DNA from 3 places in the Bradyrhizobium sp. LB13.1 genome. Region 3 is predicted to be linked to each of the others. Evidence: predicted binding sites of a transcription regulator. Region 3 holds the regulator's gene; each other region holds the start of a gene.
The links. Region 3 encodes HrcA, which represses chaperone genes, less so after heat shock. Its sites were predicted from a motif close to GTTAGCACTCNCNNNNNGNGAGTGCTAAC; they were not measured.

Region 1 (4,277 bases), 4.9 Mb from region 3:
GCCGCTGCCGGACGGGATTGCGCGGGCGCCAACGCCGGCGATCTCGAACGGTTTCATCACATTCGGCGTCTTCAACCGTATCAGCAAGATTTCGGACGAGGCGGTGGAAGTCTGGTCCAGGATTCTCGAGCAGGTGCCGGGTTCGCGACTGCTGATCAAGGATTTTGCGCTGGACGATCGGCTGGTCCGCGACAATCTGCTGGCGCGGTTTGCAGCTTGCCGGTTGCCGGCCGAACGCGTCGACCTGCTCGGAGCCACCTCGCGAACCGAGCATCTGGCATCCTTCAATCGCGTCGATATTGGCCTCGATCCGTTCCCGCAGAATGGCGGCGTCAGCACTTGGGAAGCCTTGCAGATGGGCGTGCCGGTGGTGGCGAAGCTCGGTAACAGCCTGCCTAGCCGTGCTGCGGGCTCTATCCTCACCGCGCTTGGCCTGCCGGACTGGGTCGCGAATAGCGATGAGGCGTATGTCGAAATCGCGGCTGCCCGTGGATTGCAGATCGGCGACCTCCAGAAGTTGCGCTGCGAACTGCCCGGACAGATCAGGGCTGCAGCCGCCGGCAACCCCGTCTCATACACGCAAGCAGTGGACGATGCCTATCGCGCGATGTGGAAACGCTATTGCAATGGCCGCTCCCCGCAATGACGACGAGAGAGCTTACGCTTTCAACTCCACCGTCCTGAACTCCGCCGGCAGGATTACCTCCAGCAGCTCGACGTCGTCCGAATAGTCCAAAATCATGTGCTTGATCTTCGGCGGCTGAGTCCAGGCGCTGCCTTCTTTCATCAGCGTCTCGCCCTCTCCGTCCATATAGGTCTTCACCCAACCCTTGAGCACGTAGACCATCTGGAATTCGACGGCGTGGAAGTGCAGCTTCGACACTTCGTTCGGATTGCAGGGACCTTGCAGCCGGATCACGTGCGCTTGCGCGAGGCCGTGGCTTGCAGCAGCGATGCCGAGATCGCGATACTTCGCGTAGGTGCGCAGACCGTCGGCCTTGAAGTCTTCCTCGCGGTGATGGCTGATGGCGATGCGCTGCTTGGGACGCACTGGCTTTTTCGGGGTGACAGTGCGCGCCTTCGCTTTCACCGCCTTGCGCGCCGATAATCGGGGCGCGGCCTTGGCGCCGCTCCGCTTCTTCACCGCGACTTGCAATGCGCTGCGCGATTTTGCTTTCTTGGCCATGGGCCGGCCTCCCGTTTTGTTGTGGGGGAGACGCTAGCACAGAAAAAAGACTCGTAGGGTGGGTTAGCCGTAGGCGTAACCCACCTCTTTCGCTTCCGAGGATACAAACAGTGGTGGATCACGCTGCGCTCATCCAGGTCCTACGCATCCCGCGATCAATGCAACCGAAACACACCGTCGACCGCACGCAGCTCGGCCGGCTTGATCAGCTTGGAATGCACGACCGTCACTGAGAACAGTGGGCCGTCGAGCTTCTGCTGCCAAAACGCCAGGAAATCCGTCAGCGCCGGGAATTTCGGAAACATGTCGTAGTTCTGCCAGACATAGGTCTGGAGCAGCGAGCGATGATCCGGCATCCGGTAGAGAATTTCCGCCGTCGTCAGCCCGTAACCCAGCACCTGTTTCCGGAAATCGTCGGAAACAACCCCAACCCGCGAGACCATGCCAACCTCCTTTGCAGGAGCGCATATTCAAGGGGTGGCTTTCCGGTACGCGCCCTACGAGCCACCCGGTGGAGATGCGCTCACAAGATAGAAATGTGACGCAAACTGACAATCCATCTCAAGCCCAAAAGTTTAACAAGCTGTTGAAATTCAATGCGTTAGCAGCAGATGCGGCACCGTGCTAATAAGATCCGAGTTGGCCGGTTAACGATGGTAAAGAATTCTGGCAGGCAGCGCTTCTGAGTGCTGATTTTTCTGGTAGAAGCCCTTGCCCCCGCAAAAATCCTGGCCTATTTGAGGTTCACCCGCCTTAGCACTCGCGGGCTTCGGTTGCTAACATCCTGAAAACATCAATCCGCGCAAACGTTTAGGAGAACTGCATGAAATTCCGTCCGCTTCACGACCGCGTCGTGGTCAAGCGCATTGACGCAGAAGAGAAGACCGCTGGCGGCATCATCATTCCCGACACCGTCAAGGAAAAGCCCTCGCAGGGCGAAATCGTCGCTGTCGGCCCCGGTGGTCGCGACGAAGCCGGCAAGCTGATCCCGATCGACCTGAAGGTCGGCGACCGCGTGCTGTTCGGCAAGTGGTCCGGCACTGAAGTCAAGATCGACAACGTCGATCTGCTGATCATGAAGGAAAGCGATGTCATGGGCGTCCTCGACGTCCCCGCTTCCAAGAAGAAGGCGGCCTAACAGCCCCCTCTCCCCCACCCAGCTAGACACCTAAGGAAAAATCCAGATGGCAGCTAAAGAAGTCAAATTCGGCGTCGATGCACGCGACAAGATGCTGCGTGGCGTCGACATCCTCGCCAACGCCGTCAAGGTGACGCTCGGCCCCAAGGGCCGCAACGTCGTCCTCGACAAGTCGTTCGGCGCTCCCCGCATCACCAAGGACGGCGTCACCGTCGCCAAGGAGATCGAGCTCGACGACAAGTTCGAGAACATGGGCGCGCAGATGGTGCGCGAAGTCGCCTCCAAGTCGGCTGACGCGGCCGGCGACGGCACCACCACCGCAACCGTGCTCGCGGCTGCGATCGTTCGTGAAGGCGCCAAGTCGGTTGCCGCCGGCATGAACCCGATGGACCTGAAGCGTGGTATCGACCTGGCCGTGGAAGCCGTGGTCGCCGACCTCGTCAAGAACTCCAAGAAGGTCACCTCGAACGAGGAAATCGCCCAGGTCGGAACCATCTCCGCCAACGGCGATGCCGAAATCGGCAAGTTCCTCTCCGACGCCATGAAGAAGGTCGGCAACGAGGGCGTCATCACGGTTGAAGAAGCCAAGTCGCTCGAGACCGAACTCGAGGTTGTCGAAGGCATGCAGTTCGACCGCGGCTACATCTCGCCCTACTTCGTCACCAACGCCGACAAGATGCGCGTTGAAATGGAAGATGCTTACGTCCTCATCAACGAAAAGAAGCTATCTCAGTTGAATGAATTGCTTCCCTTGTTGGAAGCCGTGGTGCAGAGCGGCAAACCGCTAGTGATTATCGCCGAAGACGTCGAAGGCGAAGCTCTTGCCACCCTGGTCGTCAACCGTCTCCGCGGCGGCCTGAAGGTCGCGGCCGTCAAGGCTCCGGGCTTCGGCGATCGCCGCAAGGCCATGCTGCAGGACATCGCGGTTCTGACCGGTGGTCAGGCGATCTCGGAAGATCTCGGCATCAAGATGGAGAATGTGACGCTCACCATGCTCGGTCGCGCCAAGAAGGTGATGATCGACAAGGAAAACACCACCATCGTCAGCGGGGCCGGCAAGAAGGCCGACATCGAGGCGCGCGTAGCCCAGATCAAGGCGCAGATCGAGGAAACCACCTCGGACTACGACCGTGAGAAGCTCCAGGAGCGTCTGGCCAAGCTCGCTGGCGGCGTCGCGGTGATCCGCGTCGGCGGCGCGACCGAGGTCGAGGTGAAGGAGCGCAAGGATCGCGTTGATGACGCGATGCATGCGACCCGCGCGGCTGTGGAAGAAGGCATTGTCCCGGGCGGCGGCGTCGCCCTGCTCCGTGCTTCCGAGCAGCTCAAGGGCCTGCGCACCAAGAACGACGACCAGAAGACCGGCGTCGAGATCGTGCGCAAGGCGCTCTCCGCGCCCGCTCGCCAGATCGCGATCAACGCCGGTGAAGACGGCTCGGTGATCGTCGGCAAGATCCTGGAGAACAAGACGTATGCTTACGGCTTCGACTCCCAGACCGGCGAGTACGTCAACCTGGTCACCAAGGGCATCATCGACCCGACCAAGGTCGTGCGTACCGCGATCCAGAACGCAGCCTCGGTTGCGGCCCTGCTGATCACCACGGAAGCCATGGTCGCCGAGTTGCCCAAGAAGGGCGGCTCCGGCCCCGCAATGCCCCCGGGCGGCGGCATGGGCGGCATGGATTTCTGATCCAGCCACTCCGGCAAACCACAAAATGCGAAACCCCGGCAGCAATGCCGGGGTTTTTGTTTTGGGGAATGATCGTTTCGCGCCGCCAGAATGACGGGAGGCCTCACCACACCTTCCCCAGCCGCTCCATGTGCGGCTCGCCGTGTTCGTCGAGCGACCAGAAGATCCGCGTCACCTTGCCGACGAGATTATCCATCGGGATGAACCCCATCACGGACATCATGCGGCTGTCGGTGGAGTTGTCGCGGTTGTCGCCAAGCGCGAAG
Region 2 (4,277 bases), 6.6 Mb from region 3:
TCTCCTTGACCTCGATCTCGGTGGCGCCGCCGACGCGGATCACCGCGACGCCGCCGGCGAGCTTGGCGAGGCGCTCCTGGAGCTTCTCACGGTCGTAGTCCGAGGTGGTCTCCTCGATCTGGGCCTTGATCTGGCCGACGCGGGCCTCGATCTCGGGCTTCTTGCCGCCGCCCTTGACGATGGTGGTGTTCTCCTTGTCGATCACCACCTTGCCTGCCCGACCCAGCATCTTCACCGTGACGTTCTCGAGCTTGATGCCGAGGTCTTCGGAGATGAGCTGACCGCCGGTGAGGATCGCGAGGTCCTCCAGCATGGCCTTGCGGCGATCACCGAAGCCCGGCGCCTTGACGGCGGCGACCTTCAGGCCGCCACGGAGGCGGTTGACGACCAGGGTGGCCAGCGCCTCGCCCTCGACGTCCTCGGCGATGATGACGAGCGGCTTGCCCGACTGCATCACAGCTTCCAGCACCGGCAGCATGGCCTGCAGGCCGGACAGCTTCTTCTCGTGCAGGAGGATGTAGGCGTCCTCGAGCTCGGCGGTCATTTTCTCGGGGTTGGTGACGAAGTAGGGCGACAGATAGCCGCGGTCGAACTTCATGCCCTCGACGATCTCGACTTCGGTCTCGATCGACTTGTTTTCCTCGACGGTGATGACACCCTCGTTGCCGACCTTCTGCATCGCCTGGGCGATCATCTTGCCGATGGCGGTGTCGCCATTGGACGAGATGGTGCCGACCTGGGCGACCTCGGAGGAGGCTGCGACCGGCTTGGCGCGCTTCTGGATGTCCTTGACGACAGCGGCAACCGCGATGTCGATGCCGCGCTTGAGATCCATCGGGTTCATGCCGGCAGCAACCGACTTGGCGCCTTCGCGCACGATGGCCTGGGCCAGCACGGTCGCGGTGGTGGTGCCGTCACCGGCGAGATCGTTGGTCTTGGAGGCAACCTCACGGACCATCTGGGCGCCCATGTTCTCGAACTTGTCCTCGAGCTCGATCTCCTTGGCGACGGTGACGCCGTCCTTGGTGATGCGGGGCGCGCCGAACGACTTCTCGATGAGGACGTTGCGGCCCTTCGGGCCGAGCGTCACCTTGACGGCGTTGGCGAGAATGTCGACGCCGCGCAGCATGCGATCGCGCGCGTCTCCGGAAAACTTGACGTCTTTGGCAGCCATGGTCTGTAATCCCTCTTGTTTCGTGATGTGTCTGCCGCTCGGCGTCGCAAGTCCGGAGTCCGGAGTCCGGAATCGAACCCGGCGGAATGATGGATGCCCGGATCTCAGGGACCCGGGCATGACATTCAGCGGCTGTTCAGGCTGATGGCCTTAGGCCATGACGCCCATGATGTCCGATTCCTTCATGATCAGGAGATCTTCGTTGTCGATCTTGACCTCGGTGCCCGACCACTTGCCGAACAGCACGAGGTCGCCGACCTTGAGGTCGATCGGGGTCAGCTTGCCGGCCTCGTCGCGGCCGCCGGGGCCGACGGCGACGATTTCGCCCTGGGACGGCTTTTCCTTGGCGCTGTCCGGAATGATGATGCCGCCCTTGGTCTTTTCCTCGGCGTCGATACGTTTGACCACGACACGGTCATGCAGCGGACGAAATTTGGATTTAGCCATGACGTTTCCCTTTGGAGGCTCGCTTCGGATGTAGCGGAAGTGGATGGGGCGGCGCTTCCCGTCCACCCTCTTGCCGAGGATCGGACGGTGCGCTTAGCAATCGGGCTTTCCGAGTGCTAATAGTGCGCCCGGAAATATGGCTTGGCCGCGATCCTGTCAAGCAAAGGTGGTTAAGCGATTGGTGAGGCGGATATAGGATTGTGTCTACAGAAACCTATTGGTCGCGCTGGCGTATAAAGGACGTCATTGCTCCGACAGCGGTTTTGCGCTTGGCTGCAGGCGGGATGCGGTCGACGTCTTGTTTGGGGGGCAGTTTGCTCGGGGGAATGTCATGATCAGTTCAGCTCACGCACGCACGGTTGCCAATCTGGCGGCCGCCTCTTGCCTGGCGCTGCTGCTTGGCGCCTGCGGCGGCGGCATGAGCCTGCCGTCGTTCTCGTCGTCCTCACCGCCGCCTGAGGCCGAGCCCGGGGCCGGCCCGGAAATGCCGGCGTCGATCCGCGCCGACGAGATCGTCGGCCGCTGGGGTCTCGCCTCGTTCCAGAACCCGGCCGACCGCGCCCGCACCGAGGCTGCCGCCCGGGCCCAGTGCAAAAATCCTTACGTGATCACCGCCGGCTCCTCCGGCGGCGTCATCATGCATCTCGCCGACCAGGCGACGCCGCAGGAGCTGCGGCTGAAGGGCTCGCCCAGCGGCAAGAACTATATCGGGCCGGCGGGTCCGACACCGGGCGAGCAGGACCGCGAGATCGTCTCCTTCGACGGCCGCGTCCTCATCACCCGCTTCATCGACAAGGATGCCCCGCCACCCGCTACGGCAACATGGTCTACGTCCGCTGCGCGCCAAGGGCGTGATCGGGGCGCCGGCCTAGCCACTCGTCATTGCGAGGAGCGAAGCGACGAAGCAATCCAGGCTCCTTCCGCGGACACAGTCTGGATCGCTTCGCTTCGCTCGCAATGACGAAAAAAACGCCGGCTTGCGCCGGCGTTTTGTTTTTCAGAGTGTCGCGTCTGCTCAGTCGAACAGCGCGTCGATGTCGTCCTGCGAGGCGTGGCCGACATCGCCGGCGAGCTTCGGGCCGTTGAGGAGTTTTTCGTCCTCGCTGCGGGTGTCGGCGGCCGGCGCGGGCACGTGGGACTTGATCGCGTCGACGCCGCCCCAGATCTCCATCATGGAGTTGATGTGCTGCTCGATGAACTTCATCGTGCTCATGACCTTGCTGATGCGCTGGCCGGTCAGGTCCTGGAAGTTACAGGCTTCGAAGATCGAGATGACGCGTTCCTGGATATCGTCGGCGAGCCGCTTCTGCTGATCGGCCGATTGCACCTTGGACATCGCGCTGGCCGCTTGGTCGATCGACTCGGCGGCTTCGAGGATCTGCTGGGTCGCCTGTTCGGTGCCGCCGACGACCGCGCCGAGCTCGCCATTGACCTTGGCCATTTCGCCGCCGTCGAAGCTCTTGCCGTGCAGCGTCGCGATCTCGCGTTTGGTACGGTCGATGGCGTCGTGGATGAGGTCGAGCTCGACCTTCAGCTTCTCGCACTGCTCGATCTGCGCCCGGTAAGTATCGAGCATGGTACGAGCTTCGGAGAGCTCGTGAGCGGTGGAGGCGTCGATCGCCGCCATGGCCGCGCTGCCGGACAAGGGCGGAGTGCCCTTCGCCATCTGTGCACGGATCGCACGCAACTCGGACATGATCTCGCTATGCATCGGCGGAGCCTCCTCAATCATTTCGGGGCTTGGCATCTCGCCGACAACAGCCTCTTCGACACGAAAACGTTTGCGGTGAATAGCCATCAAGAACTCCCCCCACCTCACTCACGCGTCGTTTTAGGCAGAAGCGATTTAACACGAAGTTCACAGCCGGAACTGTCGTGCGGTCGCGTGCGACGGCGTGAAAACCTGCAATTAACCATCCGTGCGCGCCGTTCACCGAAAATAAACGCTGATCGCCAAATTGCCCCGCCGCTCGCGACGTGGTGAATCGAAACGCCGGCTCCGTTTACCAAACGAAACGGCTTTTGCTCTTTATTGACCACGTCGAGGGCGCGGATCAGCCAGATGCGTTCGACGGCGAATGTAACTAGACGAAACAGTACAGAGTACGTCGATGTTCAAAAAAATGTCTGTCGCGCTGCTCGGCAGCGCTTGCACCTTCATGGCCGGCGCCAACAGCGCCAGCGCCTTCGATAATAGCGTGCCGAACGATCCGCCGGCGGTATTTTACCAGCCGCAGGTGCCGCCGGCGCCGGTGCGCGTCGCCTCCAACGCGAACATGGGCGGCGGCTTCATCGAGTTCATGTTCGGTGACGGGCCCGGCCGCGGTCCGGCCTATGCTCCGCAGCAGCCGATGTATCAGCAGCAGCCGGGCTATTACGACCAGCGCCGCCTGCCGCCGATGGGCGAGCCGCAGATGCAAGGCGCAGGCGTGCAGCCGGAGGCAGTCGACCCGCGGCAGCGTCAGTTCGATCCGAGATTCGAGAAGCAACTTGTTGACTATAGCGGCAACGAAAGTGTCGGCACCCTGGTGGTCGATACGCCGAACAAGTTCCTCTATCTCGTCGAGGGCAACGGCAAGGCCATGCGCTACGGCATTGGCGTCGGACGTCCCGGCTTCACCTGGTCCGGTGTGAAGTCGATCACGGCCAAGCGCGA
Region 3 (4,277 bases):
TCATCAACAAGACGGCCAAAGCGTTTTCGAACGTGGTGATGACACAGGACTGGCACACGCAAGGCCATGTTTCGTTTGCGTCGGCACACTCCGGCAAGAAGCCGTTCGAGACCGTCGACCTTCCCTACGGCAAGCAGGTGCTGTGGCCCGACCATTGCGTGCAGGGCACCGACGGCGCCGCGCTGTCGAAGGACCTTGCGATCCCGCACGCCGAACTCATTATCCGCAAGGGTTTTCACAAGGACGTCGACAGCTATTCGGCCTTCCTCGAAGCCGACGGCAAGACCTCGACCGGCCTTGCCGGCTATCTGAAGGCGCGCAAGATCAAGCGCGTCTTCGTCGCGGGGCTGGCGACGGATTTCTGCGTCGCCTGGACCGCGCTCGACGCCCGCAAGGCGGGCTTCGAGGTCTATGTGGTGGAAGACGCCTGCCGCGGCATCGACAATCAGGGTTCGCTCGCAAAAGCCTGGGCCGACATGGCCAAGGCCGGCGTGAAGCGGATTCAGTCTGCGGATATCGCGCCGAGCGCGTAGGCGACGCCGAGAGCTGCAAGACCCTCATCCCGAGGAGCGCGCTTCTCCGCGCGCGTCTCCTCAACATGGGGATTGAGAGCTAAACCGGCTCGTTGCTGTTGGCGGCGGGCGCGGCCTTCGCGCCGCCCTTGGCGACACCGACCAAAGCGGGGCGCAGCACGCGCTCGCCGATGGTATAGCCGGCCTGCATCACCTGCACGACGGTGCCCGCGGGCACCGACGCATCGGGAACCTCAAACATCGCCTGCTGGAAGTTCGGATCGAACTTCTGCCCCGAGGGGTCGAACTTCTTCACGCCGTGTTTTTCCAGCGCGTTGAGCAGCGAGCGCTCGGTCAGCTCGACGCCCTCGATCAGCGAAGCCAGGCCGGGATCGGCCGCCGCACGGGCATCGGCCGGAACGGCATCGAGCGCGCGCTGGAGGTTGTCGGCGATATCGAGCACGTCACGGGCAAAGCCGGTGACGCCGTAGAGCTTGGAGTCAGCGACCTCCTTGGCGGTGCGCTTGCGCAAATTTTCCATCTCGGCCAGCGTCCGCAGCATGCGGTCGCGCGCCTCGGCGGCTTCCTTCTGCAAAAGCTCGACCGAGCCGGGCTCGGGATCGTCCGGCATGATGTAGGGTTTTGACACCACGGGCTCGGGCGTCACAGCGGCCGCGTCTTCGGGTTGCCGGTCTCGATCGGTCATCGGCTCTCTTCTCAAACGTCTCAGGGATTTTCTCGCCCGGATATCGTGCTTCGGACGGCGAAAATCAAGCGCCCGTGATCGGCCCAAGGCGCCGGTCAGCCCCCCAGGAGGCGGCTGACGATGCGGGCGGCGTAGTCCACGGTCGGGATCACACGGGCATAATTCAGCCGTGTCGGCCCGATTACGCCCAGAACGCCGACAATATGGCCGGCGGCATCCCGATAGGGCGAGATGATGGTGGAAGAGCCCGACAGCGAGAACAGCTTGTTCTCACTGCCGATGAAGATCCGCACGCCTTCCGCGGTCTCGGCCCGGCCGAGCAGGTCGATCACGCCGCGCTTGGTTTCGAGATCGTCGAACAGCAGGCGAACGCGCTCCAGATCCTCCAGCGCATGCAAATCTTCGAGCAAATTGGCGTGGCCGCGGACGATGAGCTGGCGGTCCTCGCTCTCGCCGCCGGACCAGCTGGCGATACCGGCGGAAATCACCTTTTGCGTGAGCTGATCGAGCTCGGCGCGGGCCTCTCCGAGTGCGGTCTCGAGCTCGAGCCGCGCCTCGGCCAGGGTCCGGCCGCGGATCCGCGCGTTGAGGAAATTGCCGGCCTCGGTGAGTGCCGAGGAGGGAACCCCCAGCGGCAGCACCAGCACGCGGTTTTCAACCTGGCCATCCTCGCCGACCAGGATCACCAGCGCCTTCTCCGGTTCCAGGCGGACGAATTCGATGTGTTTGAGCCGCGCATTGGATTTTGGCGTCAGCACCACCGCGGCGGCGCGCGTGAGGCCGGAGAGCCGCGTCAGCGCCTCCTCCAGCGCGGCCTCGACTGATTGCGCCTGCCCGACGGAGGTGAGCTGGCTCTGGATCGCCTGCCGCTCGGCCTCGGTGAGGTCGCCGACCTGCATCAGGGCATCGACGAAAAAGCGCAGGCCGAGTTCCGTCGGCAGCCGGCCGGCGGAGGTATGCGGGGCATAGATCAGGCCGAGCTGTTCCAGATCGGCCATGACGTTGCGGACCGAGGCCGGCGACAGCGGCATGGCGATCAGGCGCGAAATATTGCGCGAGCCGACGGGCTCCCCGGTCGCGAGATAGCTTTCGACAATTTGACGAAAGATGTCGCGGGAACGCTCGTTGAGCTGGGCGAGACCCGCGCGCGGCGCGATCAGATGGATCGGATCGTGATGGGCCACAGACGGTAACTCCTCTCGGATGCACGTAATTTGTCTATCCCGGGCGCTTCTGACAAGCGTGGCGTTCGCGGATCGAAAATCGGGGGTGAATAAGGTCTCGATCTTCCCCCTTGCCGCCCACCCTCACCCCACCTACAAGCACCGCGAATAGCCCTTTTCCGAGAGTTTTGGAGGATTTCCCATGCGGCCAAGCCGCCGTGCGCCTGACGAATTGCGCCCCGTGACGCTGGAGCGCGGCGTGGTCAAATATGCGGAAGGCTCGTGCCTGGTGAAATTCGGCGACACCCACGTGCTGGTCACCGCCACACTGGAAGACCGCCTGCCACCATGGCTGAAGGGCCAGGGCCGCGGCTGGGTCACCGCCGAATACGGCATGCTGCCGCGCGCGACCTCGGAACGCACCCGCCGCGAGGCCTCGGCTGGAAAGCAGAGCGGCCGCACCGTCGAAATTCAGCGCCTGATCGGCCGTTCGCTTCGCACCATCATCAATCTCGAAGCGATGGGTGAGCGCCAGATCACGGTCGATTGCGACGTGCTCCAGGCCGATGGCGGCACCCGCACGGCCTCGATCACCGGTGCCTGGGTCGCGCTCGCCGATTGCGTCAACTGGATGAAGGCGCGCAACATGGTCAAGGCCAACGTGTTGCGCGACAACGTCGCCGCGATCTCCTGCGGCATCTACAAAGGCACGCCCGTGCTCGACCTCGACTATGCCGAGGATTCGGAAGCCGACACCGACGCCAATTTCGTCATGACGGGCGATGGCCGCATCATCGAGGTCCAGGGCACTGCGGAACGCGAGCCGTTCACGGAAGCCGAGTTGCTGGCGCTGATGGCGCTGGCGCGCAAGGGCGTCGCGCGTCTCGTGGACTTGCAGAAACTGGCGGTAGCGTAGTCAATAAGCCGATGCATCGCCGAATCACCGGAAAGCTCGTCATCGCGACCCACAATCCCGGCAAGCTCGCCGAGATGAAGGAGCTGCTCGCGCCTTACGGCGTCGAGGCGGTGTCGGCCGGCGAGCTCGGCCTTCCCGAGCCGGAAGAAACCGGCAACGATTTCCGCAGCAATGCTGCGATCAAGGCGATCGCGGCAGCCCAAGCGACGAAGCTTCCGTCTTTCGCCGATGATTCCGGCATCGTGGTCGACGCGCTCGATGGCGCGCCGGGCATCTATTCAGCGCGCTGGGCCGGTCCGAGCAAGGATTTTGCCGCGGCGATGGCGCAGATCGAACGGCTGTTGCAGGAGCGCGGCGCGACCACGCCCGACAAGCGCAAGGCGCACTTCGTTTCCGCGCTCTGCGTCGCATGGCCCGACGATCATCTCGAAGAGGTCGAGGCGCGCGTCGACGGCACGCTGGTGTGGCCGCCGCGCGGCACCGCCGGCTTCGGCTACGACCCGATGTTTTTGCCCGACGGCCACAGCCGCACCTTCGGCGAGATGGAGAGCATCGAGAAGCACGGCCTGCCGCCGCTCGGTCTTGGTCTGTCGCATCGTGCCCGCGCCTTCGTGAAACTGGCGGAGATCTGCCTTGGACCGCGCTAAGGAAGCCTTCGGCGTCTACGTGCACTGGCCGTTCTGCCTGTCGAAGTGCCCCTATTGCGACTTCAACAGCCATGTCCGCCACGTTGCGATCGACGAAGCGCGTTTTGCGGCAGCATTCGCGCGTGAGATCGAAACGACCGCGCAACGTTCGCCCGGTCGCGAGGTCACCTCGATCTTTCTCGGCGGCGGCACGCCATCGCTGATGCAGCCTGCGACTGTCGGCGCTGTGCTCGACGCCATCGGCAAGCACTGGGCTGTGGCGAAAGACGTCGAAGTCACGCTGGAGGCAAACCCGACCAGCGTCGAAGCCACGCGCTTTGCCGGTTATCGTGC

Region 1: ACVWYI_RS26900 (co-chaperone GroES) is a predicted target of HrcA. The motif match lies at 1,939-1,967, and genes of this name have one in related genera.
Region 2: ACVWYI_RS35125 (co-chaperone GroES) is a predicted target of HrcA. The motif match lies at 1,714-1,742, and genes of this name have one in related genera.

Annotation. Positions count from the first base shown of each region.
Region 1 covers NZ_JBSRYQ010000001.1:5,536,587-5,540,863, forward strand. Annotated here, with positions in the region: gene ACVWYI_RS26885 (O-linked N-acetylglucosamine transferase, SPINDLY family protein) at 1-646, shown strand, start outside; gene ACVWYI_RS26890 (cupin domain-containing protein) at 659-1,186, opposite strand; gene ACVWYI_RS26895 (usg protein) at 1,342-1,629, opposite strand; gene ACVWYI_RS26900 (co-chaperone GroES) at 2,010-2,324, shown strand; gene groL (chaperonin GroEL) at 2,371-4,011, shown strand; gene lepB (signal peptidase I) at 4,115-4,277, opposite strand, start outside.
Region 2 covers NZ_JBSRYQ010000001.1:7,235,833-7,240,109, reverse strand. Annotated here, with positions in the region: gene groL (chaperonin GroEL) at 1-1,174, opposite strand, end outside; gene ACVWYI_RS35125 (co-chaperone GroES) at 1,325-1,621, opposite strand; partial or broken gene ACVWYI_RS35120 (hypothetical protein) at 1,953-2,476, shown strand; gene ACVWYI_RS35115 (protein phosphatase CheZ) at 2,637-3,419, opposite strand; gene ACVWYI_RS35110 (L,D-transpeptidase) at 3,733-4,277, shown strand, end outside.
Region 3 covers NZ_JBSRYQ010000001.1:676,900-681,176, reverse strand. Annotated here, with positions in the region: gene pncA (bifunctional nicotinamidase/pyrazinamidase) at 1-533, shown strand, start outside; gene grpE (nucleotide exchange factor GrpE) at 613-1,218, opposite strand; gene hrcA (heat-inducible transcriptional repressor HrcA) at 1,314-2,402, opposite strand; gene rph (ribonuclease PH) at 2,584-3,297, shown strand; gene rdgB (RdgB/HAM1 family non-canonical purine NTP pyrophosphatase) at 3,309-3,944, shown strand; partial or broken gene hemW (radical SAM family heme chaperone HemW) at 3,931-4,277, shown strand, end outside.